Regions from separate parts of the Acidovorax sp. SRB_24 genome, predicted to be linked through region 2. Evidence: riboswitches for the same ligand, from Rfam matches in the RefSeq annotation. Region 2 holds a riboswitch; the other holds the start of a gene.
What was found. A riboswitch is a leader RNA that binds a small molecule or an ion and turns the genes downstream of it on or off. The one in region 2 is predicted to bind thiamine pyrophosphate.

Region 1: linked by a shared signal. The riboswitch ahead of B2J89_RS06465 (FAD-dependent oxidoreductase) and the one ahead of B2J89_RS06935 (FAD-dependent oxidoreductase) in region 2 are both predicted to bind thiamine pyrophosphate.

The regions. Positions count from the first base shown of each region.
Region 1 is NZ_MWOM01000012.1:84,763-89,794, reverse strand. It holds gene B2J89_RS06480 (thiamine phosphate synthase) at 1-319, opposite strand, end outside; gene B2J89_RS06475 (thiazole synthase) at 330-1,148, opposite strand; gene thiS (sulfur carrier protein ThiS) at 1,163-1,360, opposite strand; gene B2J89_RS06465 (FAD-dependent oxidoreductase) at 1,357-2,472, opposite strand; TPP riboswitch at 2,512-2,634, opposite strand; gene thiD (bifunctional hydroxymethylpyrimidine kinase/phosphomethylpyrimidine kinase) at 2,701-3,555, shown strand; gene B2J89_RS06455 (SH3 domain-containing protein) at 3,589-4,035, opposite strand; gene B2J89_RS06450 (cytosine permease) at 4,293-5,032, opposite strand, start outside.
Region 2 is NZ_MWOM01000013.1:85,285-90,316, reverse strand. It holds gene B2J89_RS06950 (thiamine phosphate synthase) at 1-849, opposite strand, end outside; gene B2J89_RS06945 (thiazole synthase) at 860-1,678, opposite strand; gene thiS (sulfur carrier protein ThiS) at 1,693-1,890, opposite strand; gene B2J89_RS06935 (FAD-dependent oxidoreductase) at 1,887-3,002, opposite strand; TPP riboswitch at 3,042-3,164, opposite strand; gene thiD (bifunctional hydroxymethylpyrimidine kinase/phosphomethylpyrimidine kinase) at 3,231-4,085, shown strand; gene B2J89_RS06925 (SH3 domain-containing protein) at 4,119-4,565, opposite strand; gene B2J89_RS06920 (cytosine permease) at 4,823-5,032, opposite strand, start outside.

The DNA of each region.
Region 1 (5,032 bases), on a different contig from region 2:
GCACCGCGTACAGGCCGAGCGCCCGCGGGCACGCGGCGAAGGCGTTTTGCTGTGGCAGCGCCTGCAGGCCGAAGTCTTGGGGCTCATCGGGCCAGGTTGCGGCATCGACAGCGCCTGTGCGCTCGGCGCGGGCCTGCCAGGCGCGCGCCAGGCAGCGGGCATCGGCGGCGATGAAGCCGAGAGCGCTGCAGGCCGCCAGCGCCGCGCGGTACACCGGAGAGGTGCCCTCGGATGCCGGGACGGGCTGTGGCGTGCTCGGCGTGAACGTGCCCGTGTGGTGGCGCACGATGTCCTGGGCCAGGGTGTCGGTGTCGATCATGGCTGGGGTCTCAGGCCGAGGGCTGCTCGTGGTGCCAGAACGGCGTGCCCAGCACCGGCGTGCTGGGCTGGGCACTGTGCTGTGGCTGCATGGCGCCGGCGCGGCGTGCGCTGCGGCCGGCCTGCACGGCGTCGGCAAAGGCGCCGGCCATCGCGACCGGGTCCTGCGCCAGCGCCACGGCGGTATTCAGCAGCACGCCGTCGTAGCCCCATTCCATCACCTGGCAGGCATGCGAGGGCAGGCCCAGGCCCGCATCGACCAGCAGCGGCACGGCCAGCCGCTCGCGCAGCACCTGCAGCGCATAGGGGTTGACGGGGCCGCGCCCGGTGCCGATCGGCGCCGCCCAGGGCATGACGGCCTGGCAGCCGACGTCGACCAGGCGCTGGCACAGCACCAGGTCTTCGGTGCAGTAGGGCAGCACGTAGAACCCGTCGCGGATGAGCTGCTCGGCCGCGGCGACCAGGTTCAGCGTGTCGGGCTGCAGCGTGTAGTCGTCGCCGATCACTTCGAGCTTGATCCACGGCGTGTTGAACACCTCGCGCGCCATGTGCGAGGTGGTGATGGCCTCCTGCACGCTGTGGCAGCCCGCGGTGTTGGGCAGCACCGGCACGTCGAGCTCGCGCAGCAGCTCCCAAAAGCTGTTGTGGCCTGCGTCCGCATCGCCGCTGCCCTGGCGGCGCAGCGAGGCCGTGACCATGGCCGGGCGGGCGCGCTGCACCGCGGCCTTGAGCGTGGCCGGCGACGGGTAGCGAGCCGTGCCCAGCAGCAGGCGGCTGGAGAAGGACTGGCCGTACAGGACCAGGGCGTCGTCAGAAGGGGTGGTGTTCATGGCAATGCGCGGCGCTAGCCGCCGGTGACGGGAGAAATGACTTCCACGCGGTCGCCCGCCTGCAGCAGGTGGCGTGCGTGCTCGGTGCTGGGCACGAAGACGGTGTTGACGGCGACCGCGAACGGCGGCCGCGCCGTGATGGCGGCCAGGGCGTCGGCCACCGTGGCGCCGTCGGGCAGCTGGTGCGGTGTCTGGTTGATGGTGATGTTCATGGCAAAGAGAGGGCGCTCGTCGCGCTGTGTAAATCCACGGCCAGGTCGAAGGCGCTGGCCAGGGGCGATTGTCCGGTCTGCAGCAGCTCCAGCACCACGTCGAGCAGGGCGGGCGCGATCATGAAGCCGTGCCGGTACAGGCCGTTGACTTCGAGCACGCGCTCCGCCGTCTGGCGGATGGCGGGCAGGTTGTCGGGCAGGGTGGGGCGGCATTGGGTGGCGATCTCGACGATGCGCGCTTCGGCAAAGCCCGAATGCACGGCGTAGGCGGCGCTGAGCAGCTCCAGCGCCGAGCGCACGCTGGCGGGCGAGAGGTCGTCGGACTCGATTTCGGTCGCGCCGATCACGAACAGGTGGTCCTGCTTGGGCGCGATGTAGATCGGGTAGCGCGGGTGCACCAGGCGCGTGGGGCGTTGCAGCGTCACCTCGGGTGCGTGCACGCGCACGACCTCGCCGCGCACACCGCGCAGCTCGCGCCACTGCGCGCGTGCGCCCAGGCCGCGGCAGTCGAGCAGCCAGTCGGGCTGGCCCGGCGTGCCGGGGGCGAAGTCGGCCGGCTCCCGCGGCGTGTTCCAGTGCACGGCCACGCCCCGCTGCGCCATCTCGCGCGCCAGCGCGTCCAGCAGCTGGCGGTTGTCGAGCTGGCCTTCGCCGGGCAGGTACATGCCCTGCGCAAAGCGCCCGGCCAGGGCCGGCTCCAGGCGCGCCATGCCGGCGCTGTCGAGCGCCTGCATGGCGGGCAGTGCCGGCAGCGCGCTGTGCGTGGTCTCGAACTGCAGGCGCAGGCGCGCCGCCTCCTGTGCATCCTGCCGGTGCCAGACCACCAACGTGCCGTTTTGCTGGAAGAACACCGGCGCTTGCAGGTCTGCCAGCAGCTGTGGCCAGCGCGTGAGCGCGTGCTGGCCCATGCGCACCACGCCGGGCTCCGTCACGGCCGACTCGGCCAGCGGCGCCAGCATGGCGGCCGCCACGCGCGCGGCGCTGCCCTGGCCGCTGGCGTCCTGCGCCTCGTACACGGCCACCGCATGGCCGGCACGCGCCAGTGACACCGCCAGCAGCCGGCCCATGAGGCCGGCGCCCAGAATCGCAAAAGAGGAAGGGTGAGCAATCATCGTTGTCCGTTGGTGTGGGTGCACGGACAAAACGGGCGGGCGCCTGTGCTGGAAACTCCCCACGCCAGCATGACCTGGATCGGGTAACGGGGCCTGCGTTGGCTCGGCCCCAGGGTGTTTCTCAGTCCGCGCCAGCCTGGCGGGACACCCCTGTTTCGTCCTGGCAAGAATTACAGCACAAGCCGCCAGCGCCCGTCTTGATGTGGCGCATAGGCCATAATTTTTGCCATGACTCAAACGACCCTCCCGGCCGCCAGGCCCGCGCGCTACGTCCGCGTGCTCTCGATTGCCGGCTCCGACAGCGGCGGTGGCGCCGGCATCCAGGCCGACCTCAAGACCTTCAGCGCGCTGGGCTGCTACGGCATGACCGCCATCAGCGCGATCACCGCGCAGAACACGCAGGGCGTGCGCGCCATCCACGGCATTCCGCCCGACATGCTGCGCGCGCAGATCGACGCCGTGGCTGAGGACATCGGCGTGGACGCCGTCAAGATCGGCATGCTGCACTCGCCCGAGGTGGTGCGCGTGGTCGTCAAGGCGATTGCCCGCCACCAGATGCTGCAGGTGGTGCTCGACCCCGTCATGGTCGCCACCAGCGGCGACCGCCTGATGTCGCAGGAGACCGTGGGCGTGCTGGTGGAGGAGCTGTTTCCGCTGGCCACCGTCGTCACGCCGAATCTTGACGAAGCGGCGCTGCTGCTGGGCCGCACCATCGACGGTGCCGATGCACTCGACGATGCGGCCAGCGCGCTGCTGGCGCTGGGCGCGCCGGCCGTGCTGCTCAAGGGCGGGCACCTGCCCGGCGACACCGTGATCGATGTGCTGGCGCTGGCCGGCGGGGGGCGGCTGCGCCTGCAGTCGCCGCGCATTGCCACGCACAACGGCCACGGCACGGGCTGCACGCTGTCGTCGGCCATTGCCGCGCACCTGGCACTGGGCCTGCCGCTGCCGCAGGCGGTGGAACAGGCGCGCGCCTACGTCCTGGGCGCGATCGCCGCCGGCGCCGCGGTGTGCACCGGGCACGGGCACGGGCCGCTGAACCACGGCTATGCGCCCGTGGCGCAGCGCGTGCTGCACCATTGAGCTGGCGGGCCCGCGAGCCCGCCCGGTCTTTGCTTACCAGCCCCAGGCCAGCCGCCGCGCGATCCAGCCCTTTTGCCCGCCTTCGCGCTGCACCTGCGCCCAATCGCCCGATTTTTTCAGCGTCTTCACGACCTCGTGCTGGTCCAGCTGGCCCACGCGCCGGTGCTGCTGGCCGGGGCCCGCGCGCAGGTTTGCCGTGTGGGCGGTGACCACCATGTGCGGCACCTTGTGGGTCAGCGGGGCATGGATCCAGCCCAGCGTGGCCTCGTAATCCTTCACCCGCAGCCACTGGCCCTTGCGCTGCAGGACCTGCAGCGGGTAGCCCGAGGCCAGCTCCCACAGCGTGGCCGAACGGGTCGTGGGCGTTTCGCGCACGTTCACGCTGGAGCCCTTCACGCTGACGAATTCTTGCGCGCGTGCGGCGGCGGCCGCGGGCAGGCTGGACAAGGCGGCGGCTGCAGCCAGGCCAAGGGCGGCCACGGAAAGCGAGAGACGGCGGGACAGAAACAGCACGGGAACAACACTCCTTTGAGACAAACGCATGGGATCCATGCGCCCGGTCCGACAGGGCGCTGCCGGTGAAGTTCCTGCACTTTCGATAAAAAGTGAGCTGCTGGCGCTGGCACAGCTTGGGTTTCAGGTGGGTTTTGCTCTGAATCCCAGGACCAGCGTGCGCACAGTGCTCATCTTTGAATAGCGCTGCGCGGGCGCGGGGGGCCGACGCGGGGCCGCGCTTGTCAGGCCTGCCGCGCGCCTGCGGCCAGCGTGCCGGCGCCGGGCCGGGTGCGCGTGGCATAGGCCAGCACGAAGCACAGCGCGAGCGTCGGCAGGGCCGAGCCCAGCGCCGGCGCGAGTCGGGGCACCAGGTGGTAGAACGCGATGCCCGCCAGCCACAGCGCGATCGGCGCGGCATGCGCCTGGCGTGCCTGCGCCAGCAAGGCCGCAGCGCTGGCGCCAAAGGCCAGGCGCCCCAGGATCACGCCAAACAGCGGCACGAAGACCGAGCTGAGCAGCAGCAGGAAGGGTTCGAGGCTGTGCATCGGCAGCACCAGCGCCAGCAGCGTGCACAGCAGCGCGATCGCGATGCCCCAGCGGCGTACGCTCCAGCGCGGCCGCAGGGCGTGGGCCGAGACGGCGCCTGAATAGGCGTCGCCATAGGCGTTGTCGACTTCGTCGATGAGGATCAGCGACAGCGCGATCAGCCCGCCCTGCGCCAGCAGCAGCGCGGTCACCAGGTCCTGGCTGGGCAGCACCAGCGCGACGAGCACGCCAAGCGCATAGCACCAGATGTTGGCCAGCGCATAGCCGGCCCAGGTGCCGCGCAGCGCCGCGCGGCCGCTGGTGCCGTGGCGCGCATAGTCGGCGACCAGCGGCAGCCAGCTGATCGGCATGGCGATCACCAGGTCGAGCGCGGGCATCACGCCCATGCCGCCTTCGCCGCGGCGCTGCCAGAGGTCTGCCAGGCCCTGTGCCTGCG
Region 2 (5,032 bases):
CGCATTGACCAGGGCGCGCACCACCGCAATTGAGCCCACGCTCGTGGCCCGCACCTGCGCGAAATGCTCGGCACCAATGCCACCGATCGCCACCAGCGGGTAGCTTTGCATCAGGCGCGCATAGGCGGCGAGCCGGCCCAGGCCCTGCGGGGCCGTGGCCATGCGCTTGAGCGTGGTCGGGAACACCGCCCCCATGGCGACATAGCTCGGCCCCACGGCATCGGCGCGCAGCATTTCGGCATAGCCATGCGTGCTCACGCCCAGGCGCAGGCCGGCGCGGCCCAGCGTCTCCAGGTCTTCGGGGCGCATCGCGTCGAGGTCTTCCTGGCCCAGGTGTACGCCATAGGCGCCCGCGGCCACGGCCGCCTGCCAGTGGTCGTTGATGAACAGCAGCGCGCCCGTGCCCTGCACCGCGTGCACAGCGGCCTGCACCTCGTGCGCGATGGTGGCGGCGTCCTCGCTCTTGAAGCGCAGCTGCACCGTCGGCACGCCGGCGCGCGCCATGCGGCCGACCCAGGCGGCGTCGGGCAGCACCGCGTACAGGCCGAGCGCCCGCGGGCACGCGGCGAAGGCGTTTTGCTGTGGCAGCGCCTGCAGGCCGAAGTCTTGGGGCTCATCGGGCCAGGTTGCGGCATCGACAGCGCCTGTGCGCTCGGCGCGGGCCTGCCAGGCGCGCGCCAGGCAGCGGGCATCGGCGGCGATGAAGCCGAGAGCGCTGCAGGCCGCCAGCGCCGCGCGGTACACCGGAGAGGTGCCCTCGGATGCCGGGACGGGCTGTGGCGTGCTCGGCGTGAACGTGCCCGTGTGGTGGCGCACGATGTCCTGGGCCAGGGTGTCGGTGTCGATCATGGCTGGGGTCTCAGGCCGAGGGCTGCTCGTGGTGCCAGAACGGCGTGCCCAGCACCGGCGTGCTGGGCTGGGCACTGTGCTGTGGCTGCATGGCGCCGGCGCGGCGTGCGCTGCGGCCGGCCTGCACGGCGTCGGCAAAGGCGCCGGCCATCGCGACCGGGTCCTGCGCCAGCGCCACGGCGGTATTCAGCAGCACGCCGTCGTAGCCCCATTCCATCACCTGGCAGGCATGCGAGGGCAGGCCCAGGCCCGCATCGACCAGCAGCGGCACGGCCAGCCGCTCGCGCAGCACCTGCAGCGCATAGGGGTTGACGGGGCCGCGCCCGGTGCCGATCGGCGCCGCCCAGGGCATGACGGCCTGGCAGCCGACGTCGACCAGGCGCTGGCACAGCACCAGGTCTTCGGTGCAGTAGGGCAGCACGTAGAACCCGTCGCGGATGAGCTGCTCGGCCGCGGCGACCAGGTTCAGCGTGTCGGGCTGCAGCGTGTAGTCGTCGCCGATCACTTCGAGCTTGATCCACGGCGTGTTGAACACCTCGCGCGCCATGTGCGAGGTGGTGATGGCCTCCTGCACGCTGTGGCAGCCCGCGGTGTTGGGCAGCACCGGCACGTCGAGCTCGCGCAGCAGCTCCCAAAAGCTGTTGTGGCCTGCGTCCGCATCGCCGCTGCCCTGGCGGCGCAGCGAGGCCGTGACCATGGCCGGGCGGGCGCGCTGCACCGCGGCCTTGAGCGTGGCCGGCGACGGGTAGCGAGCCGTGCCCAGCAGCAGGCGGCTGGAGAAGGACTGGCCGTACAGGACCAGGGCGTCGTCAGAAGGGGTGGTGTTCATGGCAATGCGCGGCGCTAGCCGCCGGTGACGGGAGAAATGACTTCCACGCGGTCGCCCGCCTGCAGCAGGTGGCGTGCGTGCTCGGTGCTGGGCACGAAGACGGTGTTGACGGCGACCGCGAACGGCGGCCGCGCCGTGATGGCGGCCAGGGCGTCGGCCACCGTGGCGCCGTCGGGCAGCTGGTGCGGTGTCTGGTTGATGGTGATGTTCATGGCAAAGAGAGGGCGCTCGTCGCGCTGTGTAAATCCACGGCCAGGTCGAAGGCGCTGGCCAGGGGCGATTGTCCGGTCTGCAGCAGCTCCAGCACCACGTCGAGCAGGGCGGGCGCGATCATGAAGCCGTGCCGGTACAGGCCGTTGACTTCGAGCACGCGCTCCGCCGTCTGGCGGATGGCGGGCAGGTTGTCGGGCAGGGTGGGGCGGCATTGGGTGGCGATCTCGACGATGCGCGCTTCGGCAAAGCCCGAATGCACGGCGTAGGCGGCGCTGAGCAGCTCCAGCGCCGAGCGCACGCTGGCGGGCGAGAGGTCGTCGGACTCGATTTCGGTCGCGCCGATCACGAACAGGTGGTCCTGCTTGGGCGCGATGTAGATCGGGTAGCGCGGGTGCACCAGGCGCGTGGGGCGTTGCAGCGTCACCTCGGGTGCGTGCACGCGCACGACCTCGCCGCGCACACCGCGCAGCTCGCGCCACTGCGCGCGTGCGCCCAGGCCGCGGCAGTCGAGCAGCCAGTCGGGCTGGCCCGGCGTGCCGGGGGCGAAGTCGGCCGGCTCCCGCGGCGTGTTCCAGTGCACGGCCACGCCCCGCTGCGCCATCTCGCGCGCCAGCGCGTCCAGCAGCTGGCGGTTGTCGAGCTGGCCTTCGCCGGGCAGGTACATGCCCTGCGCAAAGCGCCCGGCCAGGGCCGGCTCCAGGCGCGCCATGCCGGCGCTGTCGAGCGCCTGCATGGCGGGCAGTGCCGGCAGCGCGCTGTGCGTGGTCTCGAACTGCAGGCGCAGGCGCGCCGCCTCCTGTGCATCCTGCCGGTGCCAGACCACCAACGTGCCGTTTTGCTGGAAGAACACCGGCGCTTGCAGGTCTGCCAGCAGCTGTGGCCAGCGCGTGAGCGCGTGCTGGCCCATGCGCACCACGCCGGGCTCCGTCACGGCCGACTCGGCCAGCGGCGCCAGCATGGCGGCCGCCACGCGCGCGGCGCTGCCCTGGCCGCTGGCGTCCTGCGCCTCGTACACGGCCACCGCATGGCCGGCACGCGCCAGTGACACCGCCAGCAGCCGGCCCATGAGGCCGGCGCCCAGAATCGCAAAAGAGGAAGGGTGAGCAATCATCGTTGTCCGTTGGTGTGGGTGCACGGACAAAACGGGCGGGCGCCTGTGCTGGAAACTCCCCACGCCAGCATGACCTGGATCGGGTAACGGGGCCTGCGTTGGCTCGGCCCCAGGGTGTTTCTCAGTCCGCGCCAGCCTGGCGGGACACCCCTGTTTCGTCCTGGCAAGAATTACAGCACAAGCCGCCAGCGCCCGTCTTGATGTGGCGCATAGGCCATAATTTTTGCCATGACTCAAACGACCCTCCCGGCCGCCAGGCCCGCGCGCTACGTCCGCGTGCTCTCGATTGCCGGCTCCGACAGCGGCGGTGGCGCCGGCATCCAGGCCGACCTCAAGACCTTCAGCGCGCTGGGCTGCTACGGCATGACCGCCATCAGCGCGATCACCGCGCAGAACACGCAGGGCGTGCGCGCCATCCACGGCATTCCGCCCGACATGCTGCGCGCGCAGATCGACGCCGTGGCTGAGGACATCGGCGTGGACGCCGTCAAGATCGGCATGCTGCACTCGCCCGAGGTGGTGCGCGTGGTCGTCAAGGCGATTGCCCGCCACCAGATGCTGCAGGTGGTGCTCGACCCCGTCATGGTCGCCACCAGCGGCGACCGCCTGATGTCGCAGGAGACCGTGGGCGTGCTGGTGGAGGAGCTGTTTCCGCTGGCCACCGTCGTCACGCCGAATCTTGACGAAGCGGCGCTGCTGCTGGGCCGCACCATCGACGGTGCCGATGCACTCGACGATGCGGCCAGCGCGCTGCTGGCGCTGGGCGCGCCGGCCGTGCTGCTCAAGGGCGGGCACCTGCCCGGCGACACCGTGATCGATGTGCTGGCGCTGGCCGGCGGGGGGCGGCTGCGCCTGCAGTCGCCGCGCATTGCCACGCACAACGGCCACGGCACGGGCTGCACGCTGTCGTCGGCCATTGCCGCGCACCTGGCACTGGGCCTGCCGCTGCCGCAGGCGGTGGAACAGGCGCGCGCCTACGTCCTGGGCGCGATCGCCGCCGGCGCCGCGGTGTGCACCGGGCACGGGCACGGGCCGCTGAACCACGGCTATGCGCCCGTGGCGCAGCGCGTGCTGCACCATTGAGCTGGCGGGCCCGCGAGCCCGCCCGGTCTTTGCTTACCAGCCCCAGGCCAGCCGCCGCGCGATCCAGCCCTTTTGCCCGCCTTCGCGCTGCACCTGCGCCCAATCGCCCGATTTTTTCAGCGTCTTCACGACCTCGTGCTGGTCCAGCTGGCCCACGCGCCGGTGCTGCTGGCCGGGGCCCGCGCGCAGGTTTGCCGTGTGGGCGGTGACCACCATGTGCGGCACCTTGTGGGTCAGCGGGGCATGGATCCAGCCCAGCGTGGCCTCGTAATCCTTCACCCGCAGCCACTGGCCCTTGCGCTGCAGGACCTGCAGCGGGTAGCCCGAGGCCAGCTCCCACAGCGTGGCCGAACGGGTCGTGGGCGTTTCGCGCACGTTCACGCTGGAGCCCTTCACGCTGACGAATTCTTGCGCGCGTGCGGCGGCGGCCGCGGGCAGGCTGGACAAGGCGGCGGCTGCAGCCAGGCCAAGGGCGGCCACGGAAAGCGAGAGACGGCGGGACAGAAACAGCACGGGAACAACACTCCTTTGAGACAAACGCATGGGATCCATGCGCCCGGTCCGACAGGGCGCTGCCGGTGAAGTTCCTGCACTTTCGATAAAAAGTGAGCTGCTGGCGCTGGCACAGCTTGGGTTTCAGGTGGGTTTTGCTCTGAATCCCAGGACCAGCGTGCGCACAGTGCTCATCTTTGAATAGCGCTGCGCGGGCGCGGGGGGCCGACGCGGGGCCGCGCTTGTCAGGCCTGCCGCGCGCCTGCGGCCAGCGTGCCGGCGCCGGGCCGGGTGCGCGTGGCATAGGCCAGCACGAAGCACAGCGCGAGCGTCGGCAGGGCCGAGCCCAGCGCCGGCGCGAGTCGGGGCACCAGGTGGTAGAACGCGATGCCCGCCAGCCACAGCGCGATCGGCGCGGCATGCGCCTGGCGTGCCTGCGCCAGCAAGGCCGCAGC